Regions from separate parts of the Sphingomonas antarctica genome, predicted to be linked through region 1. Evidence: predicted binding sites of a transcription regulator. Region 1 holds the regulator's gene; each other region holds the start of a gene.
The links. The regulator LexA, encoded in region 1, represses DNA repair genes until DNA is damaged. The targets are predictions, from matches to a motif close to GTTCCNCNCTTGTTCT.
Positions count from the first base shown of each region.

Region 2: a site for LexA is predicted at 738-753, ahead of recA (recombinase RecA). Genes of this name have one in related genera too.
Region 3: a site for LexA is predicted at 1,403-1,418, ahead of ACM9ME_RS12495 (ImuA family protein). Genes of this name have one in related genera too.
Region 4: a site for LexA is predicted at 917-932, ahead of ACM9ME_RS06245 (DUF3072 domain-containing protein). Genes of this name have one in related genera too.

Region 1 is NZ_CBCRXM010000007.1:28,554-30,753, reverse strand. It holds gene trpC (indole-3-glycerol phosphate synthase TrpC) at 1-445, shown strand, start outside; gene lexA (transcriptional repressor LexA) at 507-1,169, shown strand; partial or broken gene ACM9ME_RS09005 (ComEC/Rec2 family competence protein) at 1,711-2,200, opposite strand, start outside.
Region 2 is NZ_CBCRXM010000014.1:82,670-84,869, reverse strand. It holds gene ACM9ME_RS13010 (alpha/beta fold hydrolase) at 1-183, opposite strand, end outside; gene ACM9ME_RS13005 (GreA/GreB family elongation factor) at 218-691, shown strand; gene recA (recombinase RecA) at 806-1,888, shown strand; gene ACM9ME_RS12995 (class I SAM-dependent methyltransferase) at 2,088-2,200, shown strand, end outside.
Region 3 is NZ_CBCRXM010000013.1:69,516-71,715, forward strand. It holds gene ACM9ME_RS12480 (sensor histidine kinase) at 1-451, shown strand, start outside; gene ACM9ME_RS12485 (DUF1810 domain-containing protein) at 509-949, opposite strand; gene ACM9ME_RS12490 (hypothetical protein) at 949-1,299, opposite strand; gene ACM9ME_RS12495 (ImuA family protein) at 1,450-2,181, shown strand; gene ACM9ME_RS12500 (DUF6504 family protein) at 2,102-2,200, shown strand, end outside.
Region 4 is NZ_CBCRXM010000004.1:158,977-161,176, reverse strand. It holds gene ACM9ME_RS06250 (50S ribosomal protein L25/general stress protein Ctc) at 1-434, opposite strand, end outside; gene ACM9ME_RS06245 (DUF3072 domain-containing protein) at 680-898, opposite strand; gene ald (alanine dehydrogenase) at 1,086-2,186, opposite strand.

The sequences.
Region 1 (2,200 bases):
GGTGATCCGCAAGGACTTCCTGATCGATCCGTGGCAAGTCGCCGAAAGCCGCGCGATCGGCGCGGATGCGATCCTGATCATCGTCGCCGCCCTGGACGACGGGGCGATGGCGGAAATCGAAGCGGCGGCGATCGAGCGCGGCATGGACGTGCTGGTCGAGGTGCACGACGCGCATGAACTGGAGCGCGCGCTGAACCTTCGATCCCGGCTGATCGGGGTCAACAACCGCGACCTGCGCGATTTCTCGGTGAGTTTTGAGCGCACGTATGAACTGGTCGGTCGCGCGCCTGCGGGCTGCACGTTCGTCGCCGAAAGCGGGTTGGGCAGCCATGCCGATCTGACGGCGATGGCGGCGCATGGCGTGCGCTGCTTCCTCGTCGGCGAAAGTTTGATGCGTCAGGACGACCTTGCTGCCGCTACGTCACGGCTGTTGACGGGGTCTTGACGGGGAACAAATGCGAACATAAACGGTCTGGAACGTTCCGTGACCATGGGAGTCCGCAGGCATGCTGACGCGCAAACAGCACCAACTAATCTGCTATATCGAGGACAAGCTCGCCGAAACCGGTATCTCGCCTTCGTTCGAGGAGATGAAGGAAGCGCTGACCCTCAAGTCCAAATCGGGTGTCCATCGCCTGATTTCGGCTCTGGAGGAGCGCGGGTTTCTGAAGCGTCTGCCCAATCGTGCCCGTGCGCTCGAAGTCGTGCGTTCGCCCGAGCGCGGGCCGCAAGTTGCAAAGGCGCGCGCGAAGGTCGCGGCGCCCAAGATACCTATGCCCGCAAACGACGTCATCGACTTGCCCTTGCATGGCCGCATCGCCGCGGGTGCGCCGATCGAGGCGATCGAAGGACAAAGCATTTTGCAGGTTCCCGCCGCCTTGCTCGGCCCGGGCGAACATTATGCGCTCGAGGTCTCGGGCGATTCGATGGTCGAGGCGGGTATTCTCGACGGCGACTTCGCCTTGATCCGCAAGACGGAGACCGGGCGCGAGGGCGATATCGTCGTCGCGCTGGTCGACGACAGCGAAGCGACGCTCAAATATTTCCATGCGGAAGGGGGCGGGAATGTTCGCCTCGATCCGGCGAATGCGCGTTACGAGGCGCAGCGGTATCGCGCCGACCGCGTCCGCGTGCAGGGCCGCCTCGCCGGTTTGCTCCGCCGCTATTGAAATTGGCCTCGGCGGCGCGGACCCACGGGTGCGCGTCGCCGGGTGTCCTGACCGTGGCGACCGATTGATCGCTCAGCGCGATGGCCAGTCCGCCGGTTTTGGCGAGCAATACGGCATCGGCTTTCAACCAGCGCGGGCGGCACCAATAGGGCAAGCGGCGGTCGCTGACGACGATATCCGCAGCAGCGCACTCGCCTTCGAACAACGGTCGATCGACAAGATAAGGCGTTCTTGTCGCCATCACGCGCCATGAACGCCCGCCGCTGCTCAGCGTGGCGCGGCACAGGTCGGCACTGCACGATGCGCCGTCGCTGCCGTCGAGATCGCTCAACTCCGCCAGCGTCCCGCCGCGTTCGGCGAGCACCTGGCGGACGTAATCCCCCGCGCGGTCGCGCAGGATCGCATAGCTGCCGTCCGTCTGCCGCACCGCGAGATGCTTGCCGTCACCTGTGACGATCAGGTCGGGCGGCGGCGCGGCAGCGGCGATCAGCACGCCGGCGGCGAGCGGGAATAGACCGAACAGCCGCGCGCGTGTCTTCCACAAGATCAGCCATATTCCGCCACCGATAATCAGCGCGAAGGCCCCCAGCGGCATGTCGGCCAGCGCCGCGCGCGCGCCGGGCCAGGCGGCGACGCTGCGCGCGATCCACAGCAGCAGGTCGAGCGACTTGCCGGTCGCCCACCAGAACGGCGTGCCGAGACCAACCGTGTCGAACAGCAGGGCCAGCGCCTCGAGCGGCATGGTGACGAACGTTGTCAGCGGTATCGCGACGATATTCGCCAACGCGCCGAACAGCCCCTGTTTGTGGAAATGGAACAGCGCAATCGGGGCGAGGGTGATTTCGACCGCCAGGCCCGTCAGGAGCAAGGCGCCGATTTCGCGAGCGACCTTGCCCCACCATGCCTCGTCACGCTTGGCGAAGCGGGCCTTGACGGCGGGTATTTCGTGGAGCGCGACGATGGTCGCGATGGCGGCAAAGCTGAGCTGAAAGCTGGGGCCGACCAAGCTCTCGGGCCAGGCGAGCAACACC
Region 2 (2,200 bases), on a different contig from region 1:
CCCGCGCACATTCACGATTTGCCGCGCACCGCCGAGCCTGGTCTCGAAGGTCTCCTGCACGCCGTTGGCGGTGACGATCTTGTTCAGGTCGGTCACGATTTCCCGCCCCGGCATGTACGGATCGGGCGCCGGCGCGGCGGCAAGGGCCAACAGGGCGGCGGACAGGGTCAGGTGGCGTAACACACATAGTCTCCTTACAACCGTAACGACCGATCCAATGACTCCGATCCAACCCATCACCGCCGCCGGCTTTGCCGCCCTTCGCACCGAATACGAACAGCTCATGTCGGTCGAACGTCCCGCCATCGTCGAGATCGTCAGTTGGGCCGCGGGCAATGGCGACCGGTCCGAAAACGGGGATTACATTTACGGCCGCCAGAAATTGCGCGCGATCGATCGGCGCGCGGGCTTTCTCGCCAAGCGCATGAAGGCGGTGACAATCGTCAAACCGGGGGAGGGCGAGCGCGATGCTGTGCGCTTCGGTGCCACCGTCATCGTGGCCGATGACGACGATCTCGAACGTCGCCTGACCATCGTGGGCGATGACGAGGCCGAGGCAGGGCAGGGGCGCATCGGCTGGGGCTCGCCGCTCGCCCGTGCGCTGCGTGGTGCCCGCGTCGGCGATGTGCGTACCGTCAACCTGCCGGGCGGCGAAAAGAACTGGGAAGTGATTGAAATCGCTTACGAGTGACATTTATTTCCTATTTCGTTCCTATTTGTTCTTGTCAGGGGCATTTGTTCCATTTATGTCCCGTTCCAACATCACGTTGACCCAGCCCTCAAACGGGCTAGCAGGGAGGCTCAAATGGCAGTTCAGTTGAAGGTGATCGGCGACAATATGGCGACCAAGGCGGTAGACAATTCGGAACGCGCCCGCGCGCTCGAAGCGGCGTTGGCACAGATCGACCGCGCGTTCGGCAAGGGTTCGGCGATGAAGCTGGGCTCGAAGGAAAAGGTCGAGATCGAAGCGGTGTCGACCGGCTCGCTCGGCCTCGACATCGCGCTCGGCATCGGCGGCCTGCCACGCGGCCGCGTCGTTGAGATCTATGGTCCGGAAAGCTCGGGCAAGACCACGCTGACGCTCCACGCCATCGCCGAAGCGCAAAAGGCCGGCGGCACCGCGGCGTTCATCGACGCCGAACACGCGCTCGATCCGGGCTATGCCAAGAAACTCGGCGTCGATGTCGACAACCTCATCGTGTCGCAACCCGACACCGGCGAACAAGCGCTTGAGATCGCCGACACGCTGATCCGCTCGAACGCGGTCGATATCCTCGTCATCGATTCGGTCGCGGCACTCGTGCCGCGCGCCGAAATCGAGGGCGAAATGGGTGACAGCCATGTCGGCCTGCAGGCGCGTTTGATGTCGCAGGCGCTGCGCAAGATCACCGGGTCGATCAGCCGTTCGCGCTGCACCGTCATCTTCATCAACCAGATCCGCATGAAGATCGGCGTGATGTACGGTTCGCCCGAAACCACCACCGGCGGCAACGCGCTCAAATTCTACGCCTCGGTCCGCCTCGACATCCGCCGCACCGGCGCGATCAAGGAACGCGACGACGTGGTCGGCAACACCACGCGCGTGAAGGTCGTCAAGAACAAGGTCGCACCGCCGTTCAAGCAGGTCGAATTCGACATCATGTACGGTGAAGGCATTTCCAAGATGGGCGAGATCCTCGATCTCGGCGTGAAAGCCGGCATCGTCGAGAAATCCGGCGCCTGGTTCAGCTATGACTCGGTCCGCCTCGGCCAAGGCCGCGAGAATTCGAAAGTCTATCTCCGCGAGAACCCCGATATCGCCGATCGCATCGAAAAGATGATCCGCGGCAAGACCGAGGACGTCGCCGAAGCGCTCATGACCGGACCCGATGCCGACGACGATATGTGACCTAATCCCCTCCCATTCATGGGAGGGGGTGAACGCATGCGTTCACCGTCGCCACTTCTGGCGGCGGCGGGGGTGGGCCTTCCTAACCCCTCTCGCTCATGCGGGAGGGGCGGGCCTCAAATACGACGTGGTGCGCCGGGTCAGAGTGTTTCAGGCCTAAACTTCGACTAAACTTCCAATGCATGTGGGGACGCTGCGAATGACCGGTGCCGCGGAGTGGGAAGGACCGGTCGGTTCGGTCTGGGCGTCCGAATACATCCGCACCGATCGCAGCTTCGCCGAACTCTCCGCCTACCTCGACCGCGCCATCCG
Region 3 (2,200 bases), on a different contig from region 1:
CAACCGCGTCGCCGCAGTCGCGCAGGTGCACCGCCACTTTTATGCGGAGGCCGCCGATCACGCCTCCTGTATCGCTTTCCTGAGGCGGTTATGCGCCGATCTGGAATCGATCCTCGGACGGAAAATTCAGGTGAGCGGGGATGAGGGCAACATCCCCACAACGTCGGTGCAGCCCGTCGGACTGCTCGTCAACGAGCTGGTCACGAACGCGGCCAAGCACGGTCAAGGCGTGATTGAGGTCCGCTATGAGATCGAGGGAAATCAGCATGCCCTGATAGTCTCCGACGAAGGTCGCGATCTCCCGAAAGACTTCGATCCGGCTGCGGCGAGCCGGAGCCTAGGCATGCGGGTCGTGACCTCGCTTACAAGACAACTCGGCGGCGAGCTGACGAGCGGTCATCGACCCGACGGCGGCACCTGTTTCAAGGTGTCGTTTCAGGCACAGCCGTAGGTTTCTTTTAGCCAGCACTCCTCCAATCACTCGCGACAGTTGAGCACTGCAGGTCGGCTAGCTTTCCGAGATGATCCGGATCGTAGCCGGGTCTCGAACACCGTCGAACCAGCGCTCCAACGCCGCGGCGAACAGCGGCCCACCGCCAGCGTAATCGAACAAGGTGAGTGAGGACCGGAGCTTCATTGCATCGACCTCACCGAACACCGCGATAGCCGTCAGTCCAGTGAGATCCTGCAGCACGGCCACGCTCTCCCCAAGGCGGGTGCCGAGGACAGGCTCGTCGAGATAGGCGCGAGCCTCTTCGAGCGACCGGATAGCGAAGCGCTGGGCCATCTCGCTTCGGCCCAGCCCCGCAATCTGCGGAAAGATGAACCACATCCAGTGGCTGCGCTTCGCGCCACGCCGGATCTCCGAGAGCGCGGCCTCGTAGCTATCGCCCTGGGCAGTCAAAAACCGTTCAAGGTCGAAAGGGTCGGCCACGGTCTTTCCAACCATCAGTGCGGTCGCTCGCTCTGCTCGAAGATCTCGTCGATCTTGGCGGTAATGACCTCGTAGAAGCTGCGGCCGTGCGCGTCGTGCGAAGCGCGCATCTGGATCGCGCGCGACTTGATGTGGTTGGCTGCGGTCAACGCACCAAGGTGGAAATCCTCCTCTGTATGCAGGCGCGTGTCGGCATCGAGAAGGGCGCCGATCGCCAAGGCGTAGAAGTCCATGACGTCGTCCGCCTTTGGCGGCCTCCCCGCAGCGGCCCGGAATTCGCGCTCGACCGTCCCCATGATTATCTGGAGCGTGCGGATCTTCACATCGTCATCGATGCTCAGCAGACCCTCCGAATTGGTCGGCATCAGCTCGTCTCCTCGATGGTCTCCGCGGCCCGGTCTTCACGTGCAACATTGCACACTCCGACGACCTTTATTCCAGCGACCCGTTGACTCAGCGCCGTTGATAAGAACAAATAAGGAACGAATCAACTTGTTCGCTAGTCTGCTGATGCCATGCGCCAATCCCTCGTCCTCGAAGATCTGCGTGCGCGCATCGCCCGCATCGAGGGTGCAGGCGCCCGCCACGAGGCAATACCGTTCGGCATCGAAGCGCTGGACTCGCGCCTTCCCGGCGGTGGCATCGCCTCCGGGGCGCTCCACGAGATAACCGGTGGCACCGACCTCGCCGACGATGCCAGCGCGACAGTGTTCCTCGCTGGCATCCTCGCAAGAATAGAGGGCCCGGTCCTCTGGTGCTTGCGGTGGCGCGACCTATTCGCGCCCGCCTTGCATCTCGCAGGCCTCCACCCCGACCGGGTAATCCACGTCGAGGCCGGGAGCGATGCGAACGTGCTGCTCGCGATGGAGGAATGCCTGCGCCATGCGGGACTGGCCGGCGTCGTCGGCGAGATCGGCAAGTATTCGACCACAGCGTCCAAACGCCTGCAACTGGCGGCCGAAGGCTCGGGCGTCGCGGCGTTCGTCTTCCGCCGGTCGTCGAAGGCGGACCAGGCCGCCGAGGGGACGGCGGCCGCCACGCGCTGGCGGATCACCGCCGCGCCGAGCGAGGATCTCGGCATCCCCAGTCTCGGCCGTCCCCGCTGGCGCGTGGAACTCGCACGCGTGCGCGGCGGCAACCCGCACGCCTGGATCATGGAGGGGTGCGATGCGCAGGGTCGCCTCGGTCTATCTTCCGCACTGGTCGACGGACCGGTTGCGGCGGAAGACCGCCAAGTCGCCGCCTAACGACGCCCGCCCAGGCGGC
Region 4 (2,200 bases), on a different contig from region 1:
TCGTCGGGCATTTCCGCCGCGTCGCAGGTCAGTTCGAGCTCGTGACGCACGATGTTCAGCACACCGCCGCGCTTCAGGCCCGGTGAGTCTTCCTCGTTATCGAAATGCACCGGCACGTTGATCGTAACCTTGGCGTGTTCCGAAATGCGCAGGAAATCCACGTGCAGCGGACGATCCGTCACCGGGTGGAAGGCGACGTCCTTGGGCAGCGTGCGGACATTGCCGCCGCCGACACCGACCATCACCACTGAATTCATGAAGTGGCCCGTGTGCAGCGCCTTCATCAGCGCCTTTTCCTCGACGTGAATCGACTGCGGGTCTTCGTTGTTGCCGTAGATTACGCACGGCACGCGGCCTTCGCGACGCAGGGCACGAGAGGCTCCCTTGCCTGCTCGTTCGCGCGCTTCGGCCGACAGCGTCAGCTGATCGCTCATATGATAACTCCAGTTTGCCTAAACCCGCACGCCTCCAGGGATGACCATGCGGGGTGGCGCGCCTGTAACGAGAGGGGCGCGGAAAGGCAAATTGGCGGCTTACGTTGTATTATGTTGACGCGGAGGCGGTACGCGTGATGTCCCACCCCAGCTCCCGGCGGGAGGGGACCGGAGATTCATGCTGATTCATGTTCGATCGCATAAGATTGCGCAATTGATTCATGGTGATTCATGCCTGTGGAGCGTCAGGTGCCGCGCCCGGTCTCCTGTTGAAGCTCGTCGATGCGCTTCGACGCATCAGCCTTGGTCAGGCTGTCGTCGAATTCGGCATGCGCCTCTTCGGACAGCGTTTTGAGATAGGACGCCTTGGCGCCGGTCATCGGCTCGTCGCCCGTCGTCCAGTCGTCGGGATCCTTCTCGGCATTGCCGGTCGGATGGTCTTTGGGGTTTTCTGTTTGGGTCATGTGCAAGGTAACGCACATGTTCTCCTATTGTTCAATCGAAAAGGGGAAAGCTGGAGCCCAGATCAAGTCCGGAGTGACGATGGTGGCGTTGGATATTCACGCGTCGCCCCGGCGGAGGCCGGGGCCGCTATCGAGGGAGGACGACCGCCTCGAGCGACCCCGGCCTGTGCCGGGGTGACGTAGAAGACTAAAATGGCACGTATTCGTGGCCGAGCGCTTCGGCGACCGCCTGATGGCGGATCTTGCCGGCCATGACGTTGAGGCCGTTCGCGAGATGCGGGTCGGCCCTCATCGCCGCTTCGGCACCCAGATTGGCGAGACGCAGCGCGAACGGAAGCGTGGCGTTGTTGAGCGCGAAGGCCGAGGTGCGCGCGACCGCGCCGGGCATGTTGGCGACGCAATAGTGGATGACGCCGTCGACTTCGAACACCGGGTCCTCGTGCGTCGTCGCGTGGCTGGTTTCGAAACAGCCGCCCTGATCGATGGCGATGTCGACCAGCACCGAGCCGCGCTTCATCGTCTTGACCATGTCGCGCGTGACCAGCTTAGGGGCGGCAGCACCGGGGACAAGCACCGCGCCGATGACGAGGTGGGCGTTCTTCACCGCCGCCGCGATGGCCGCGCTGGACGCATATTGCGTCTTGATCTGGCTGGAGAAGAACATGTCGAGCTCGGCAAGGCGATCGTTCGAAATGTCGTAGATCGTGACGTCGGCGCGCATGCCGACGGCCATTTGCGCGGCGTTGACGCCGGAGACGCCGCCGCCGAGGATCGCGACCTTGGCTGGCGCAACGCCCGGAACGCCGCCGAGCAGAACACCACGTCCGCCCTGTTCCTTTTCGAGGTAATGCGCGCCGACCTGCACCGACATGCGGCCCGCGACTTCGGACATTGGTTTCAACAACGGCAGCGCGCCGGTGCGCGAGGTCACGGTTTCATAGGCGATACAGGTCGCGCCCGACTTCATCAGCCCTGTCGCCTGGTCGGGATCGGGGGCGAGGTGGAGATAGGTGAAGAGGACGTGGCGCGGTTCGAGCAGCGCGATCTCGCTCGCCTGCGGCTCCTTGACCTTGACGATCATGTCGCTGTCGCGGAACACGGCGGGCGCGTCGGGCAGGATCGTCGCACCGACCGCCTGATAATCCCGATCGGAAAAATCGATGCCGAGGCCGGCACCGGTTTGAATGTTGACGGTGTGACCGGCGGCGGTCAGCTCCGCGACCGACCCGGGGGTCAGGCCGACGCGATATTCGTGATTCTTGATCTCTTTCGGGACACCGACGCGCATTGCGCTCTCTCCTG